2 linked regions of the Parasegetibacter sp. NRK P23 genome follow. The protein of the gene in region 1 binds, or shares a complex with, the protein of each later gene. Links are inferred from orthologs where the notes say so. Each region holds a gene or a part of one and is shown in the gene's direction. Other genes may lie near its edges.

The links. The genes of interacting proteins can lie anywhere in the genome.
Region 2: the proteins of meaB (region 1) and M4J38_RS06815 are in contact, whole or in part, in a crystal structure (PDB 8DPB), measured with the Methylorubrum extorquens proteins. The link is inferred for Parasegetibacter sp. NRK P23 from one-to-one orthologs. Residues at the interface, in SOR26638.1 of Methylorubrum extorquens: Arg20, Ala21, Ala24, Arg25, Thr28, Ser32, Arg33, Arg34, His37, Thr98, Gly99, Gly100, Ser101, Ile102, Leu103, Lys106, Thr107, Ala110, Ala113, Ile114, Asp115, Arg116, Ala118, Phe119, Ile120, Arg121, Pro122, Pro124; in SOR27001.1 of Methylorubrum extorquens: Glu577, Glu578, Asn579, Asp580, Gly581, Arg582, Arg583, Arg585, His596, Ala604, Ser605, Ala608, Asp609, Gly611, Phe612, Asp613, Val614, Asp615, Ile616, Gly617, Pro618, Leu619, Glu625, Arg628, Gln629, Val631, Glu632, Asn633, Asp634, Glu661.

What each region holds. Positions count from the first base shown.
Region 1 is NZ_JAMDLG010000001.1:3,996,329-4,004,674, reverse strand. What follows is about bases 2,925-5,706. They hold meaB (methylmalonyl Co-A mutase-associated GTPase MeaB), read left to right. Parts: upstream 2,925-3,747; coding sequence 3,748-4,665; downstream 4,666-5,706. Other genes in these bases: typA (translational GTPase TypA), read right to left, coding at 5,032-5,706; M4J38_RS16310 (hypothetical protein), read right to left, coding at 4,670-4,885; M4J38_RS16320 (glycosyltransferase family 1 protein), read left to right, coding at 2,925-3,729. In the rest of the region: M4J38_RS16335 (LON peptidase substrate-binding domain-containing protein), read right to left, coding at 1-493; M4J38_RS16330 (glycosyltransferase), read right to left, coding at 496-1,380; M4J38_RS16325 (hypothetical protein), read left to right, coding at 1,504-2,520; more of M4J38_RS16320, read left to right, coding at 2,665-2,924; more of typA, read right to left, coding at 5,707-6,840; M4J38_RS16300 (diacylglycerol kinase family protein), read left to right, coding at 7,309-8,232; M4J38_RS16295 (patatin-like phospholipase family protein), read right to left, coding at 8,303-8,346. UniProt on the Escherichia coli protein: Binds and hydrolyzes GTP. Likely functions as a G-protein chaperone that assists AdoCbl cofactor delivery to the methylmalonyl-CoA mutase (MCM) ScpA and reactivation of the enzyme during catalysis.
Region 2 is NZ_JAMDLG010000001.1:1,683,693-1,690,395, reverse strand. What follows is about bases 2,919-5,801. They hold M4J38_RS06815 (methylmalonyl-CoA mutase), read left to right. Parts: upstream 2,919-3,521; coding sequence 3,522-5,081; downstream 5,082-5,801. Other genes in these bases: M4J38_RS06810 (YggS family pyridoxal phosphate-dependent enzyme), read right to left, coding at 5,083-5,754; M4J38_RS06820 (hypothetical protein), read left to right, coding at 2,963-3,496. In the rest of the region: protein translocase subunit SecDF, read left to right, coding at 1-502; M4J38_RS06835 (sensor histidine kinase KdpD), read left to right, coding at 903-1,823; M4J38_RS06830 (response regulator transcription factor), read left to right, coding at 1,840-2,538; M4J38_RS06825 (iron-sulfur cluster assembly accessory protein), read right to left, coding at 2,535-2,879; M4J38_RS06805 (acyl-CoA dehydrogenase), read right to left, coding at 5,908-6,703. UniProt on the Escherichia coli protein: Catalyzes the interconversion of succinyl-CoA and methylmalonyl-CoA. Could be part of a pathway that converts succinate to propionate.

The sequences.
Region 1 (8,346 bases):
TAAGCAATTCATATTCTTCGTTCAGCGAAAGCGCCACATGGTGGGCCACATCGTAGCTGCTCAGTTCTTCATCTTTCTTTTTAAAAGACTTCGATACATTCAGCAACTTATGCAGTTCCCGTATAACGGGCAGGATACGTGGCATGAGTTGCGGCGGGGCGGAAAATACGTTGGCGGGGTAATCCACGATCGCGGCTTCGTAAAGCTTTTCGGGCACCTCTCTGATCACTTCGAGGATACGGAAAACATCTTCGCCACGGGTGGTGATGTCCAATTCGCCATTATCGTATTCTTTGACGATCTCCGTCACAAATACCCTGGTACCGTATTCTTCCAGTTTATGATCGATCACGGTGGGGATGCCGAAAGGCTTCTTTTCCTGCACGCATTCACGGATCAATTGTTTGTAGCGGGGTTCAAAAATGTGGAGGTTCAACTGTTCGCCGGGATATACTACGATGTTGAGCGGGAATATGGGAATGAAATTGATCAAAGTTATTTTTTTAGCAGAATATAGTTTTTGTACTCTCCTATGCGGATACCGAGAAAATCCTCGATGGGTTGAAGGTATTTATCTTTTTTCTTTTCCCAATACGCTTTTGCAGGATCGAATTCAAAATGCCAGTTCATATTTTCGACCAGGTCTTTCATAACAGCGGGATGCTCTCCTGTAAATTTTTCCAACCGGTCCACTTTCTGGTAGTCAAATTCTTTTTCTTTATTCTCTACATTCCAATGTATCAGGAAGTTGTCTCTTTTTTTGTTCATCAGTGGCGCCGGGCGCACCGCGTTGTAATGATACACCGGGGCGTCAATTTTTTTTACGTGGAGTTTTTTGCCTTTTTCTCCTGCGTTGTAGGTGTCGGCGCTCCTGTATATTCTGAAGCCTTGGGAATCACTGTACGCGCGTATATATTTATTGTTTCTGAATACGCGGATCTCATGTTTATGCACCTTTCTTGAGGTTCTGATATAATCATACGTTCCCCAGAAATGAAGAAAAGGCTGTATGAAACCATCCACTTTTTCGTTGTGTTCATTATCCTGGATAGCTTGGAGCAGAAGGGGAAGATCCTTTTCATGCATCACTTCATCCGCCTGAATATGGATTGCCCATTCGCCTGTTATGGCATCCAGCGCGGCGTTGGATTGCTGGGCGAACACCTTCCCCCCCTTTCGGAGCTGCATGTCCCAAACAGTGTCCACGATTTTTATTTTCTGCGGATCAATCGCTTCAACCGCTTCACGTGTTCCATCGTGGGAATCTCCAACAGCCACCACCACTTCATCACATATCGGAAGGATGGAACGAATAGACTCGATGAATGGGTAACCCAGTTCTAATCCATTCCGTACATAAGTAAATCCTGAAATTCGCATATCGTATAACGTGGCAATTTTTTTAAGATCATTGGCCGGTGATCGTTAACTGAAGTGTTCTTCATTCAAAATTAATTTCATTGTTTGGAAGATGATACATACTTTTAAAAAAACCTTATTATTATGAAAATGAGACGCACAGCCGCTCTGGCTATTGGTGTATTGTTTGCACTTTCCTCCTGTCAAAAATCAAGTTCCGTAATTTCCGAAGAGATCAATACACAAGACGTTCCCATTGCTGTTGACCAGGGAAGGCTGGTCTTTAAGAATGTAACCACATTTAATAAAGCGCTTACCGCCCTGAATAAAGGAGGATCTCTTGAGGGTATTCCAGGAAAAGAAACTGGTTTTCAGTCACTTAATGCCGCATTGGAAGCTTTTAATCTGCAGGATGATGCGCAAGACAAGCAGCTTGAAGCACTGGCGGATTTTCATTTTACCCCCGGTCAGCTCTACCTCTTAAACAGCAAAGGGGAAATACAGATTGGTAATGAAATCATCTGGTACCAGAACAACATGAAATATTACATTTCCGCTGAAAAGCAAAATGAACTGGCTTATTTCAAAGCAAATCCCGACAAAGTGGAGAAAAAGTTCAAGGCCGGCAGTAAAGTATTGCCGGTTTACGAGAATGGCTCCGGGGAAATAGCCGCGGATTATTTTAATATGGGATTCAACGCCGGTGATGCCCGCCACCAATATGAGTTTGTTCAACAAACGCCTATTGTTGGAAACAGGAAATATGTACACGAAGTCATTTCTTTCTTTGAAGGTTACTCTGACAGCTTCTTTTACTATTGGGCCACATATCTTACATTGAGAATTAAACTCGAATGGAAGGGCAAAAAGTGGAGACCCGCTTCTGAACTTCGCAATATTTCAACCAACCTCGCGGGCACCGCCACCGTAAATGTTCCAGGACAGGGCGCCTACTTCGCCGGACCGAATATCAGTTTTAATACTGCGGTTCAGGCCAACAGTGACTATGTGCTGCTTTTAGGACAATTCAACGGTAGCGGTACCCTGGGTACCGCCTACTGGACGCTCAACCTGTACGGTTCCATTACGCATCATATTGCGGGTGATGTGAGCCAGAACCAATGGACAAATGCAGGAACAGCGCAAGCGCCATTGTGGTAACAATTTTACAGGTGGACAAAAGAGCCGGCCCCATACCAGGTCGGCTCTTTTTTATTTAGAAATCATTGATGAAACGGGTACGTGTTGGTTTATGCCCCTAAATTGCAGTGCGCAAATAGGAACATCTCCCACCCAACCAAAAGTATGAAGCGGATATTAATCGACCTCGAAAAGCTGAAAGACCCTTATGTAGGACTGGGAGAAGTGTCTTTGCGTTATGCTACAGCCCTTGCTGCTAAAGCGCCTTTTTTAAAAGAAGAAGGAATAATACTCTGTGCCCTGGTGCCGCCATCCTTTGTTGGCTATTGGGGAAATGCGTTCACTTATTTCAAAACAGGTTTTCGTTCCCGGTATTTCCCTGGCACAATGCCTGTTTTCGATGTATGGCATTCCCTGCACCAAACCACAGGGTATGATCCCGCCTGTTCCGCCAGGAAAGTTTTACTTACCATCCACGACCTGAACCTGCTCTATGAAAAAACAGGTTGGAAAGCCGAAAAATACAGGCGTAAAATCCAGAAAAAAACCCATCGCGCATCCGTTATTTCCACGATTTCGGCTTTCTCCGCTGAAGAAATAAGGCAACACCTGGACCTTAACGGAAAAGAAGTTCATGTGATCAGGAACGGTGTGGCCAATCCGCTTGAACAGCCATCGCACGCGCCAAAACAATTACCGCCCGAAGATTTTCTTTTTCACATCTCCAGCCTTACCGCTAAGAAGAATACACACACGCTGGTCGAAATGATGCGCATCCTGCCGGAAAAAACATTGGTCATCGCCGGAAACTGGCAAACGGCTTATGCGCAACAGATGACGAAAAGAATTGAAGTGCTGGATTTGAAGAACATCATACGCCTGCACCAACCATCTGCTGAAGAAAAAAACTGGTTGTACAGTCACTGCGCCGCTTTTCTTTTCCCTTCCCTGTTCGAAGGGTTCGGACTCCCGGTTATTGAAGCTTTTTATGCGGGAAAGCCCGTTTTTTCTTCTCCCCTCACCAGTTTGCGGGAAATAGGTGGCAATCAGGCCGTGTTTTGGGAAAACTTCGATCCCGAATATATGGCAATGACGATAAGAAATGCGCCTGACTTCAACCAATCTGATGCGGCAGTTCTGGCACGAAAAAACTACGCGTCTCAATTTAATTGGGAAAAAGCATCGGAAGAATACATTTCTTTGTACAAAGCAATGCTGGAAGAAAAATAAAGAAGAGTCGGATACGTCATGAAGGCAGCAACAGTTACCATACAGTATATACAGGATATTCAGCAGGGCAATATCCGCGCGCTCTCCCGGGCCATCTCCTTCATCGAAAATGAAGCGCCCGGTTACGAGTCCCTGCTCTCCGCGCTTCCACAAAACAATTCCACCCGAATTATCGGCATCACCGGGCCTCCAGGCGCAGGAAAAAGTACGCTCACGGATGCGCTTACCGAATCGCTTCTGAAACTGGATAAAAAAATCGCCATCCTTTGCATCGATCCGTCATCTCCCTTCAGTAAAGGCGCGGTATTGGGCGACCGGATCAGAATGGGAAGGTGGTACGATGAACCAAAAGTGTACATCAGGTCCCTCGCCACCCGCGGCTGGCTCGGCGGACTTCACCCCAAAGTGCTGGAAATAACCGAACTGCTTAAGTTCGCTGCATACGATTATATTCTCGTGGAAACCGTAGGCGTAGGGCAAAGTGAAGTGGAAATCGCAGGACTCGCAGACCTCACCCTCGTGGTGCTAGTTCCCGAAGCCGGCGACGATATCCAGACCATGAAAGCAGGGCTCATGGAAATCGCCGATATTTTCGTGGTCAATAAAGCCGATCGTCCCGAAGCCAACCGCTTCGTGAAGAACCTGCAGCAGCACCTGTACCCATCCCTCAAACATACGGCGGAACACAAGCCCATCTTCAAAACCGTCGCCAGCACGCAGGAAGGAATAGCCGAATTGTCCACGGCAATTCAGGCGTATTTCGCCCAATCCTTTTCCCTGGAGGACCGCGCGGGATTACTCACCGAAAAAGCATGGCAACTCATTCAGCAGAAAAGAATGAAAAACATGAGCCGTTCCGTATTACGCGAAGAGATCACACAACTATTGGAGAAAGGAACTTTTAACCTGTACAAACTGGTAGAAGAAAAAGTATAAGGTGTTAACGGTTGCTCTGGTACCAGCGGTAACCAATGTAACCCATAATGGCCAGCGGTGTAAGCATCAGGTAGATGATGCCGGAGTTCATGCCTTTCGCGGGCTTCTCCCCCATTTGCTGGGCGGTTTTGGTACAGATGGAACATTGGGCGGAAGCCCTGTTCCCCCAAAAACCTGCCGTAAGCAGGCAGATGCCCAACACCAGTACACCTCTTTTCATGACAAACGAATTTCTGCAAAAATACAGCAATCGGCGGCGCGAAGCGCGCCAGGCCCGTTCAGTACCATTAAAACCCTGAAAAGTAAAAGGCCGCCCCAAAAGAGGCGGCCGTTGAACATTTACGAGAGAAATATCGTGAAAGGAAGTTAGGCTTCCGCTTTCATTGATTTCTGCTGCCTCAGCCGCTCGTTCTCATCCAGGTGGATCTTACGCATCCGGATGAAGTTGGGCGTAACCTCGATGCACTCGTCCTGTTGAATGTATTCCATACATTCTTCCAGCGTCATCAGGGTTTTGGGGGCAATATTGGTAGCCGCGTCGCTTCCGCTCGCGCGCATGTTGGTCAGTTTTTTTCCTTCGATCGCGTTCACCACTAGGTCGCCCGGTTTAATGTGTTCGGCGATGATCTGTCCGGCGTACACTTCTTCCCCCGGATCCACGAAGAAAGTACCGCGGTCGTTCAGTTTATCGATGGAGTAGCCTGTGGTGGTGCCGGTTTGTTTGGCCAGCAACACGCCGTTGCTTCTTCCGGGAATCACCCCTTTCCAAGGCTTGTATTCGGTAAAACGGTGTGCCATTACGGCTTCGCCGGTGGTGGCAGTCAGCATTTGCGTACGCAAACCGATCAGTCCGCGGGAGGGGATCTCAAATTCCAGGTGTTGCATTTCACCTTTGGTTTCCATCACCAGCATCTCCCCTTTACGGCGGGTAACCAGGTCGATTACCTTTGAAGCGAATTCCTGCGGCACGTCCACCACCAGGTTTTCGTAGGGTTCCATTTTTTTACCGTCGATGTGCTTCACGATTACCTGGGGCTGACCCACGGTAAGTTCGTAGCCTTCGCGGCGCATGGTTTCTATCAGTACGCCCAGGTGCAGGATACCACGGCCATATACCAGGAAGGTATCGCCGCTGTCGGTGTCCACCACGCGGAGGGCGAGGTTCTTTTCTGTTTCTTTAATCAGCCTGTCGCGGAGGTGGCGGCTGGTAACGAATTTACCGTCGCGTCCGAAGAAAGGCGAGTTGTTGATGGAGAAAGTCATGTTCATGGTAGGCTCATCCACGCTGATTACTGGCAGCGCTTCAGGCGTTTCAGCATCGGCGATGGTGTCACCAATGTTGAAATCTTCCAGTCCAACCACGGCGCAAAGGTCACCCGCGATTACTTCAGTGGCCCTTTTCTTGCCCATGCCTTCAAACACGTACAGTTCCTTTACGCGTTGTTTTTTGATGGTACCGTCGGCCTGCATCAATGCGATGGGCTGGCCTTCTTTCACGCTGCCGCGGGTTACTTTCCCGATGGCGATACGGCCAAGGAAGGAAGAGTAATCCAGTGAAGTGATCTGCAACTGGAGCGGACCTTCATTCACTTTGGGCGCGGGTACATATTTCAGGATACCGTCCAGCAAGGGATCAATACCTTCAATTTCAGTAAGGGAGTCGTTGAACCAGTTGTTCTTGCCACTTCCGTAAAAAGTGGGGAAGTTCAGTTGTTCTTCGGTAGCGTCGAGGTTGAAGAACAGTTCAAAAACAGCGTCGTGCACTTCATCGGGACGGCAGTTGGGCTTGTCCACTTTGTTGATTACCACGAGTGGCTTCAGGTTCAGTTGAAGCGCTTTCTGCAATACGAAACGGGTTTGGGGCATGGGGCCCTCGAACGCGTCTACCAGCAGAATCACGCCATCGGCCATTTTGAGTACCCTTTCCACCTCACCGCCAAAGTCGGCGTGGCCCGGGGTATCAATAACGTTGATTTTCACGTCTTTGTATTTAACGGCGGCGTTCTTACTGAAGATGGTGATCCCTCTTTCACGCTCCAGGTCGTTGTTATCCATGATCAACTCTCCGGTGTCTTGGTTATCACGGAAAACCTTGGTGGCGTGTAAAATGCGGTCAACCAGTGTAGTTTTACCGTGGTCAACGTGTGCAATGATGGCGATGTTTCTGATGTCCATAAAGTGACTAAAGCTAAAAATTTAAGGGTGCAAAGGTACGGTAAATAGCGGGAACGGGCTATTTTAATTGGTTATGCCATTGTTATGTGTGGCGGCCGCGGCATAATACGTTCGTTTTTAAGGTATTGGTTATTTTGGCCGTGTCCCTTCGGGCCGTGCTATCCGCTGCAAGTCCTCCCGCTTCGCCTGCGGCTTGCGGTGCGGGCTTTCCGCTGCTATCCCTCACGGGAATTTCACGCAAAGGGCGCAAAGGAGCAAAGACGCAAAGTTTGAAAGGCTGAGTGGCTTAAGGCATTTTAAAATGGATGCAACCAGTTCTTCATTCAGCCTATCCGAAACATATCAAGGCCTTGCGCCTTTGCTCCTTTGCGCCCTTTGCGTGAAACGAAGCAGTCCGTGGTTAGGCACAAGCAATTGCGTGAAACGAAGCAAAAAGCAATTCCGTGAAACCTCCTAACTTGCACCACCATGCGGCACCTCCTTTTCCTCATCAACCCTATTGCGGGAACGAAAAACAAAACCTCCCTCCCCGAGGAAATCGCGGGTTTCTGCACAAAAAACAAACTTTCCTTCCGTATAGAACATACCAACCGAGAAGGTGAATACGCATACCTCGCCAACATCATCCATACCGAAAAAATCACCGATGTCATCATCGCCGGAGGAGATGGCACCATCAACCAGGTCGTGGGTGCCCTCAGGAACAGCCCGGTAAATTTTGGGATCATCCCCTTTGGTTCGGGGAACGGACTGGCTTTTTCAGCCGGTATTCCCACCGATATTCAAAAGGCACTGCAAATCATTCTATCGGGAAACGCCCTGCCTACCGACGCGTTCACCATCAACAACACATTCGCCTGCATGCTCAGCGGCATCGGCTTTGATGCAGAAGTGGCGCACGCTTTCGCGCAGCAGAAAACCCGCGGACTTCTTACCTACACCATGGAAACCCTGAAACATTTCATGGCGGCAAAAGCCTATCCCTTCCTCATTACCGCCGACGGGCAGTCCATCGAAACCGAAGCATTCTTCATTTCCATCGCCAACAGCAACCAGTTCGGAAATCAGTTCACCATCGCCCCCAAAGCCAGTTTACACGACGGATTACTGGATATAGTAGTGGTAAAAAAGATGAACAAACTCCTCCTTCCCTTCACCGTTTTCAGCCAGGTGACCGGCCAGAACGAAATGAAACGCGTGGAGCAACTGGAGGATGCCGATCATATCCTGTATTTTCAGGCAAAGCAACTTTCCATTCAAAATACAGGCGCAGCCATGCTGCACATAGATGGGGATCCGGCAGCAACAGCCGGGAACTTCAACATTGAAATATTGGAACAGGCGTTTTATTTGCTGGTTCCGGCAGCAGCGGGCGCCCGGGAAAAAGCCTGATCGGCAGCCACCCGGAATCCAGGGTTGGACACCAATGTGTTGTTGTACTTCATTGTGTACTTCTGATATGCTACTGCTTTGCCTGCATCAATTCGTATACGGAGGAGAAGGATT
Region 2 (6,703 bases), 2.3 Mb from region 1 along the record:
CGTGCTTCGTTTCCGTGACTGGAGATTCGCCGCCGGTACCATTGTAGCCTTGCTGCACGACGTACTGGTTGTGGTGATCATCTTCTCTTTCCTGAAAGATGTAGTGCCCTTCCCGCTGGAAGTTGACCAACACTTCATCGCGGCCATCCTTACGGTGATCGGTTTCTCAATGAACGATACCGTGGTGGTGTTCGACAGGATCCGCGAAAACAGCGGCCTGATGAAAGGTGCTTCTTACAGTGCCATCATCAACCGTTCCATCAACGAAACACTGAGCCGTACCATCATCACTTCACTCACCGTGTTCCTCACCATTCTGATCCTGTTCCTGGTAGGTGGTGAAGTAACCAAAGGTTTCGCGTTCGCGATGCTGATCGGTGTGTTCACCGGTGTGTACTCTTCCGTATTCGTTGCCGCCCCTGTCCTGCTTGATCTCGGTAAGAGTAAGAAGCTGGACGCAGCTGCCAACGCCCCCGCGGAAAATGAAGCGGCCAAAGCTTAATCCGATTTAATACAGATAATGAAAAGTCCCGCAAAACGCGGGACTTTTTTTATGCTTTTAAAGAAGACCAATTATTTACGGGAAAATATTTCTGATCAGGAAAAGCTGTAATGCTAAGGTTGCGGCAAAAAAAATGCGCTGCTTAGACAAGCAGCGCCAAGTTAACCCTTGCTAAACCTTACTAGCTAGTTTATAATGACTTTGATTTGTTAATGTTTTGTGATATTGCTCAGTAAAGATAGAAAACATATTAAATATTTAGAAAAAAATATTAGTGGTTAACGGGGCGTTAACCAAATCATTTTCAGGGAGAAGTACCGGTTAACATCTGATTAACCAGGATCAAGTACCATAATCCAATTGAGGTTCGGAAATTTACCGGATTATCAATTTGCGTTCCATGCGGGCATCCTCCCTCAGGTATATTTTACTGGTAACCGGCTCACTGGTTCTGGTGGCGCTGGTGTGCCAGGTGTTCTGGCTGGGAAAATTGTACCTTTTCATTAGTAATGCTGAAAAAGTTCCGGAAGGCTATCCCGGAGAACAGGTCAGTTTCTCAATATGGAGCGCCGCGTTAGTCTTACTTGCGCTGGTGGCCATAGCGGCCTGTTTTTATTGTTTCTCCCGTAGAAGATCGATGGATGTTTTGCAGAAAGATTTCGTCAACAACATTACGCACGAATTCAAAACCCCTTTGGCGGTAATGAAAATCGCAAGTGATGTGCTTACCGACGAGCAGATCCTGAAACAACCGGAAAAGCTTAAAAAATACGGTTCCATCATACAGCAGCAAACGGATCACTTGCAGGGACAGGTAGATAAATTATTAAAAATTTCGCTTACCGATCAACGGTTGATGGCGCCGGAAAAAAAACAAGTAGTGGTTCGGTCCATATTTGAACACGCCGTATCGCTGCTCGAACCACTTATTCATAAGAAGAATGCGGACATCCGTTTCAGTATTGATCCGGCCTGTAGTATAGTGGAGGCGGATGAACAACAACTACAGATGGTGGTGATAGATTTATTGGAAAACGCCCTGAAATATTCCGCCCATCCCCAAATAATATTGTCCACTTTCAGGAAAAAAAACATGAGCGCCATCAGTTGCCGGGACAATGGCCCGGGACTGGACAAAGCCCACCAGGAACGGGTGTTCCAGAAGTTCTACAGGGTGCCCACGGGCAATATCCACAATGTAAAAGGCTTCGGCCTGGGCCTCTATTTCGTAAAGAAAATAGTGGACCGGCACAAAGGAAAAATTGAACTTCGTTCCGAAGATGGTAAAGGCAGTGAATTTATTGTGTATCTTCCACAATAAATTCAAACCTATGCCTTTGAGCGGCGAAAAAAAGATCAAAGTCCTGCTTGCCGAAGATGATACAGCCCTCGGTTTTGTGATCAAAGATAACCTGGAAGAAAGAGGGTATGAAGTGGCCCTGTGCACCGATGGACAAACAGCTATTGAAAGTTTTGACAAGAACCTGCATGATATCGTGTTGCTGGATATCATGATGCCCGCGCGAGATGGGTTCAGTGTGGCATCGAGGATCAGGCAGCAGTCGGACGTGATCCCCATCCTCTTTCTCACTTCCCGATCCATGGAAGAAGACCGCATCAAAGGTTTCGAGACCGGCGCGGATGATTATATTACCAAGCCTTTCAGCATGAAGGAACTGTTGCTGCGTATGGAAGTGTTTCTGCGCCGCAGTAAGAAAATACAGAGTTCCAACGTGGTGGAATACCAGATTGGTTCCCTCCTTTTCAAGTTTAACGAACTCAAAATATACAACGGCGAACAGTCCAGTTCTTTAACACAAAAAGAAGCAGAATTGCTCCGCTTCTTTTGTGAAAATAAAAATGTGATCCTTAAACGGGAAGAAGTATTGCTGAACGTTTGGGGAAAAGATGATTATTTCCTGGGCAGAAGTATGGATGTTTTCGTGACCAAACTCCGGAAACACATCAAACCCGATAACACCCTTCAACTGGAGACCATTCACGGGATAGGTTACCGCTTCAACGTGAGTGGCTAAACGGAGAATGATGTTCCGCAACCACAGGTTTTGCTCGCATTGGGGTTGGTAAACGTGAACCCTCTGGCGTTCAGGCCATCCTGCCAATCCACCTGCATACCGAAAAGGTACATCTGGTGCGATTTGTTCATGATGCACGGGATGCCTTCTATTTCGAAACTTTCATCACCATCCATGGATTGGTCGAAGCCGAGTACATAGGTCATGCCCGAACAACCACCTCCTTTTACACCGATCCTCAATTGCTGTGAAGCGTCAAATCCAGGTTCGTTCATCAGTCTTTTTATTTCTTCCACCGCATTGGCCGTAAGGCTTATGGGTATTGATACCATCGTTTCCATTCTGATATTTGTTTGTACAAATATACAACAAAAATAAAGCGTGCTTACTTTCCCTTATTTTTGAAAAAAGAACGGACATTAACATGACAGTTACATTGCTGTATATCTCAGATCAGGCCATGCTTTGGGCGGTTGCTGTGGCGGCCCTTCTCAGTGGAATACTCGCTTATCTTTTCTGGAAAGAACGCAGAAAAGCGGCACAGCCCCCGGCTCCGCAACAGGAACCTTACCAGGTACTCCCGCTCCGCCTTCAGGCTTATGAAAGATTGATTTTACTGGCGGAACGTATTGCGCTTCCGAACCTGATTCAACGTGTGGGCAGAGCCGATATTTCGGCGGCTGAAATGCAGCAGATACTTGTACATACCATTCGCCAGGAGTACGACCATAACATTACCCAGCAGATTTATGTGAGTCCTGAAGCATGGCATGCGCTCTCCAGTTTTAAAGAGCAGAACATCATGATCATCAACAAAGTGGCGGGCTTTATGCCGCCAGAGGCTTCCGCACAGGAACTCAACCGCCATTTGCTGGAACTGCTGGCGAATACGCCTGGCGCGTCCCTGCACAATGTTGTTGCCGAAGCACTCAGTTTCGAAGCCAAGAAACTGATGTAATCTATTTACCTAAACTGCCTGCCAAATGAAAAATAAGCCACTTGAAACCTCTTCAGGGATCGAGGTAAGAACCATTTATACCCCCAATGATCTGCCTGCCACGGCTGCCCCTTCTCCCGGCGAGTTCCCATACACCAGGGGCATCCAACCCGATATGTACCGTGGGCGCCTCTGGACCATGCGGCAATACGCCGGCTTTTCAACCGCGGAAGAAAGCAACAAACGGTACCACTACCTGCTTTCACAAGGTGTAATGGGCCTGAGCGTGGCGTTCGACCTGCCAACACAAATCGGTTACGACAGCGATCACCCGCTTTCGGAAGGAGAAGTGGGGAAAGTAGGTGTGGCCATCGATTCGCTGGAAGATATGGAGCGGTTGTTTCACAACATTAAATTGGAAGACGTTTCCACTTCCATGACCATCAACGCCACGGGCTTTATCCTGCTGGCCATGTATGTGGCGCTGGCCAAGAAGCAGGGCGCAGATCTTTCCAAACTCACCGGCACGATACAGAACGATATCCTGAAAGAATACGCTGCGAGAGGAACTTACATCTACCCTCCACGCCCGTCCATGCGCATCATCACCGATATTTTTGAATGGTGCAGTAAGGAACTGCCGAAATGGAACACTATTTCCATTTCAGGATATCATATCCGGGAAGCAGGCAGTACGGCAGTACAGGAGATCGCTTTCACCTTAAGTAACGGTAAGGCCTACGTGCAATCGGCGCTTGAAAAAGGACTTGACATCAATGTTTTCGGGAAAAGACTTTCGTTCTTTTTCAACGCGCACAACAATATGCTGGAAGAAGTGGCCAAATTCAGGGCCGCCAGGAAGATCTGGGCCAATATGATGAAATCGTTGGGCGCTACCGACGAAAAGGCCATGATGCTGCGTTTCCATACACAAACCGGCGGAAGTACGCTCACGGCGCAGCAGCCCCTGAACAACATCAGCAGGGTCACCATTCAAACGCTTGCGGCCGTATTGGGCGGAACTCAAAGTTTACATACGAACGGATATGATGAAGCGTTGAGTCTGCCCACCGAAGAAGCGGCGCGCATCGCGCTCCGCACCCAGCAGATCGTTGCGTACGAAAGCGGGGCCGCCGATACCGCCGATCCGCTGGCGGGTAGTTATTATGTGGAAGCCATGACTGCCGCGATTGAACAAAAGGCGCTGGAACTGATGGCCACCATTGATGAAATGGGCGGAAGTGTGAAAGCCATCGAAGATGGGTTCATGCAACAGGAAATAGCTGCCAGCGCTTACGAATACCAGAAAAGAATTGAAAGCGGCGAGCAGGTGATTGTGGGCATGAACAAGTTCCGTGTAGAAGATGAAGCCGCCATCCCCGTGATGAAGATCGATGAAACGATCAGAACCGTTCAATCGGAAAGAATAACCCTGTTAAAGGAGAAAAGAGACAACCAAACAGCTTCTGACTGCCTTGATGCGATACGTTCCGCCGCCACCAACGGCAACAACCTGATGCCGCTCGTTATCGATGCCGTAGAGGCGCATTGCACCCTGGGCGAAATAGCGGGCGTGTTAAGAGAAGTTTTCGGGGAATACCGCTAAATCAGTTTCGTGCGCCAAACAACATACTGCCGATGCGTATCATATTGCTTCCGCAGGAAATGGCCAGCTCATAATCGTTGCTCATCCCCATAGAAAGGTGACGGAACGAGATGTTTGCGGTTTGCACAGGCTTGTATTTTTCGAAAAGTTCTGCCAATATATCAAACTCCGCTTTCACCTGGCTGGCATCTTCCGTAAAAGAGGCCATGCCCATCAAGCCGGAGAGCCGAATGCCCGTCCATATTTCAGGTTGCCCCTGTATTTCCTGTATCAGTTGATCCAGTTCCGCTGCGTCCAGTCCGAACTTGGTTTCTTCCTTCGCGATATGCACCTGTAACAATACCGGGATGGTCTTTTTATTTTTAATCGCCTGTTTGTTCACTTCAGCCAGCAATTTCAAGCTGTCCACACCGTGGATCAGACTTACAAATGGCGCTATGTATTTTACTTTATTGGATTGCAGATGTCCTATAAAATGCCAGTTGATATCTTTAGGTAACTGGCCCTGTTTATCCGTCAGTTCCTGTACATAATTTTCCCCGAAATCGCGGTGGCCTTCATTGTAAAGCGCAAGAATATCGGAAGCGGGTTTCAGCTTGGAAACCGCCACCAGCGTAACATCCTGAGGAAGCGTTTGAAGAAGATGCCTGTATTGAACGAGATTGATGCCCATTAACAATGTTGATTTTAGGTTTTAAGTGGTGCAGTACAGGTTGGCGTTGCAATTTAATCTTACACAACAACATTGTAAAGATAAATCATCCGGGTTTTCAACCCTATCCGTTCATCCCAACATTTACCGTACCACTTAAAACCTTCCTCAACATTACTGGAGAATTCCCCTGGAGATCACGATGCGTTGTACTTCAGAAGTACCTTCATAAATCTGTGTGATCTTGGCATCGCGCATCAGGCGTTCCACATGGTATTCTTTCACATAACCATAGCCACCGTGCACCTGAACGGCTTCCGTGCTTGCCCACATGGCGGTTTCAGATGCGTAAACCTTGGCCATGGAACTGCTGAGCGTGTAGTCCAGACCGTTATCTTTTTCCCAGGCGGCTTTCAGGCACAGCAACCGGGCCGCTTCTACCCTTGTAGCCATATCCGCCAGTTTGAACTGGATGGCCTGGTGCTGCATGATCTCTTTCCCGAAGGCTTTTCTTTCTTTTGAATATTTAAGGGCCAGTTCATAGGAACCGCTTGCAATGCCGAGCGCCTGTGCCGCGATCCCGATCCTTCCTCCCGCCAGTGTTTTCATGGCGAATTTGAAACCGAAACCATCTTCACCGATCCTGTTCTCTTTGGGAACCCGCACATCCTGGAACATGATACTGTGCGTATCACTTCCACGGATGCCCATTTTGTTTTCTTTAGGCCCCACGGTTACTCCGGGCCATGATTTTTCCACGATGAACGCGTTGATGCCCTTTGAACCTTTTGCTACATCGGTTTGTGCCATCACAAGATATATTTCCGCGGAAGATCCGTTGGTGATCCAGTTCTTTGTGCCGTTCAGCAGGTAATGATCGCCTTTGTCTTCTGCGATGGTACGCTGTGAGGTGGCATCACTGCCGGCTTCCGGTTCGCTCAACAGGAAAGCGCCGATCTTCTCCCCTTTC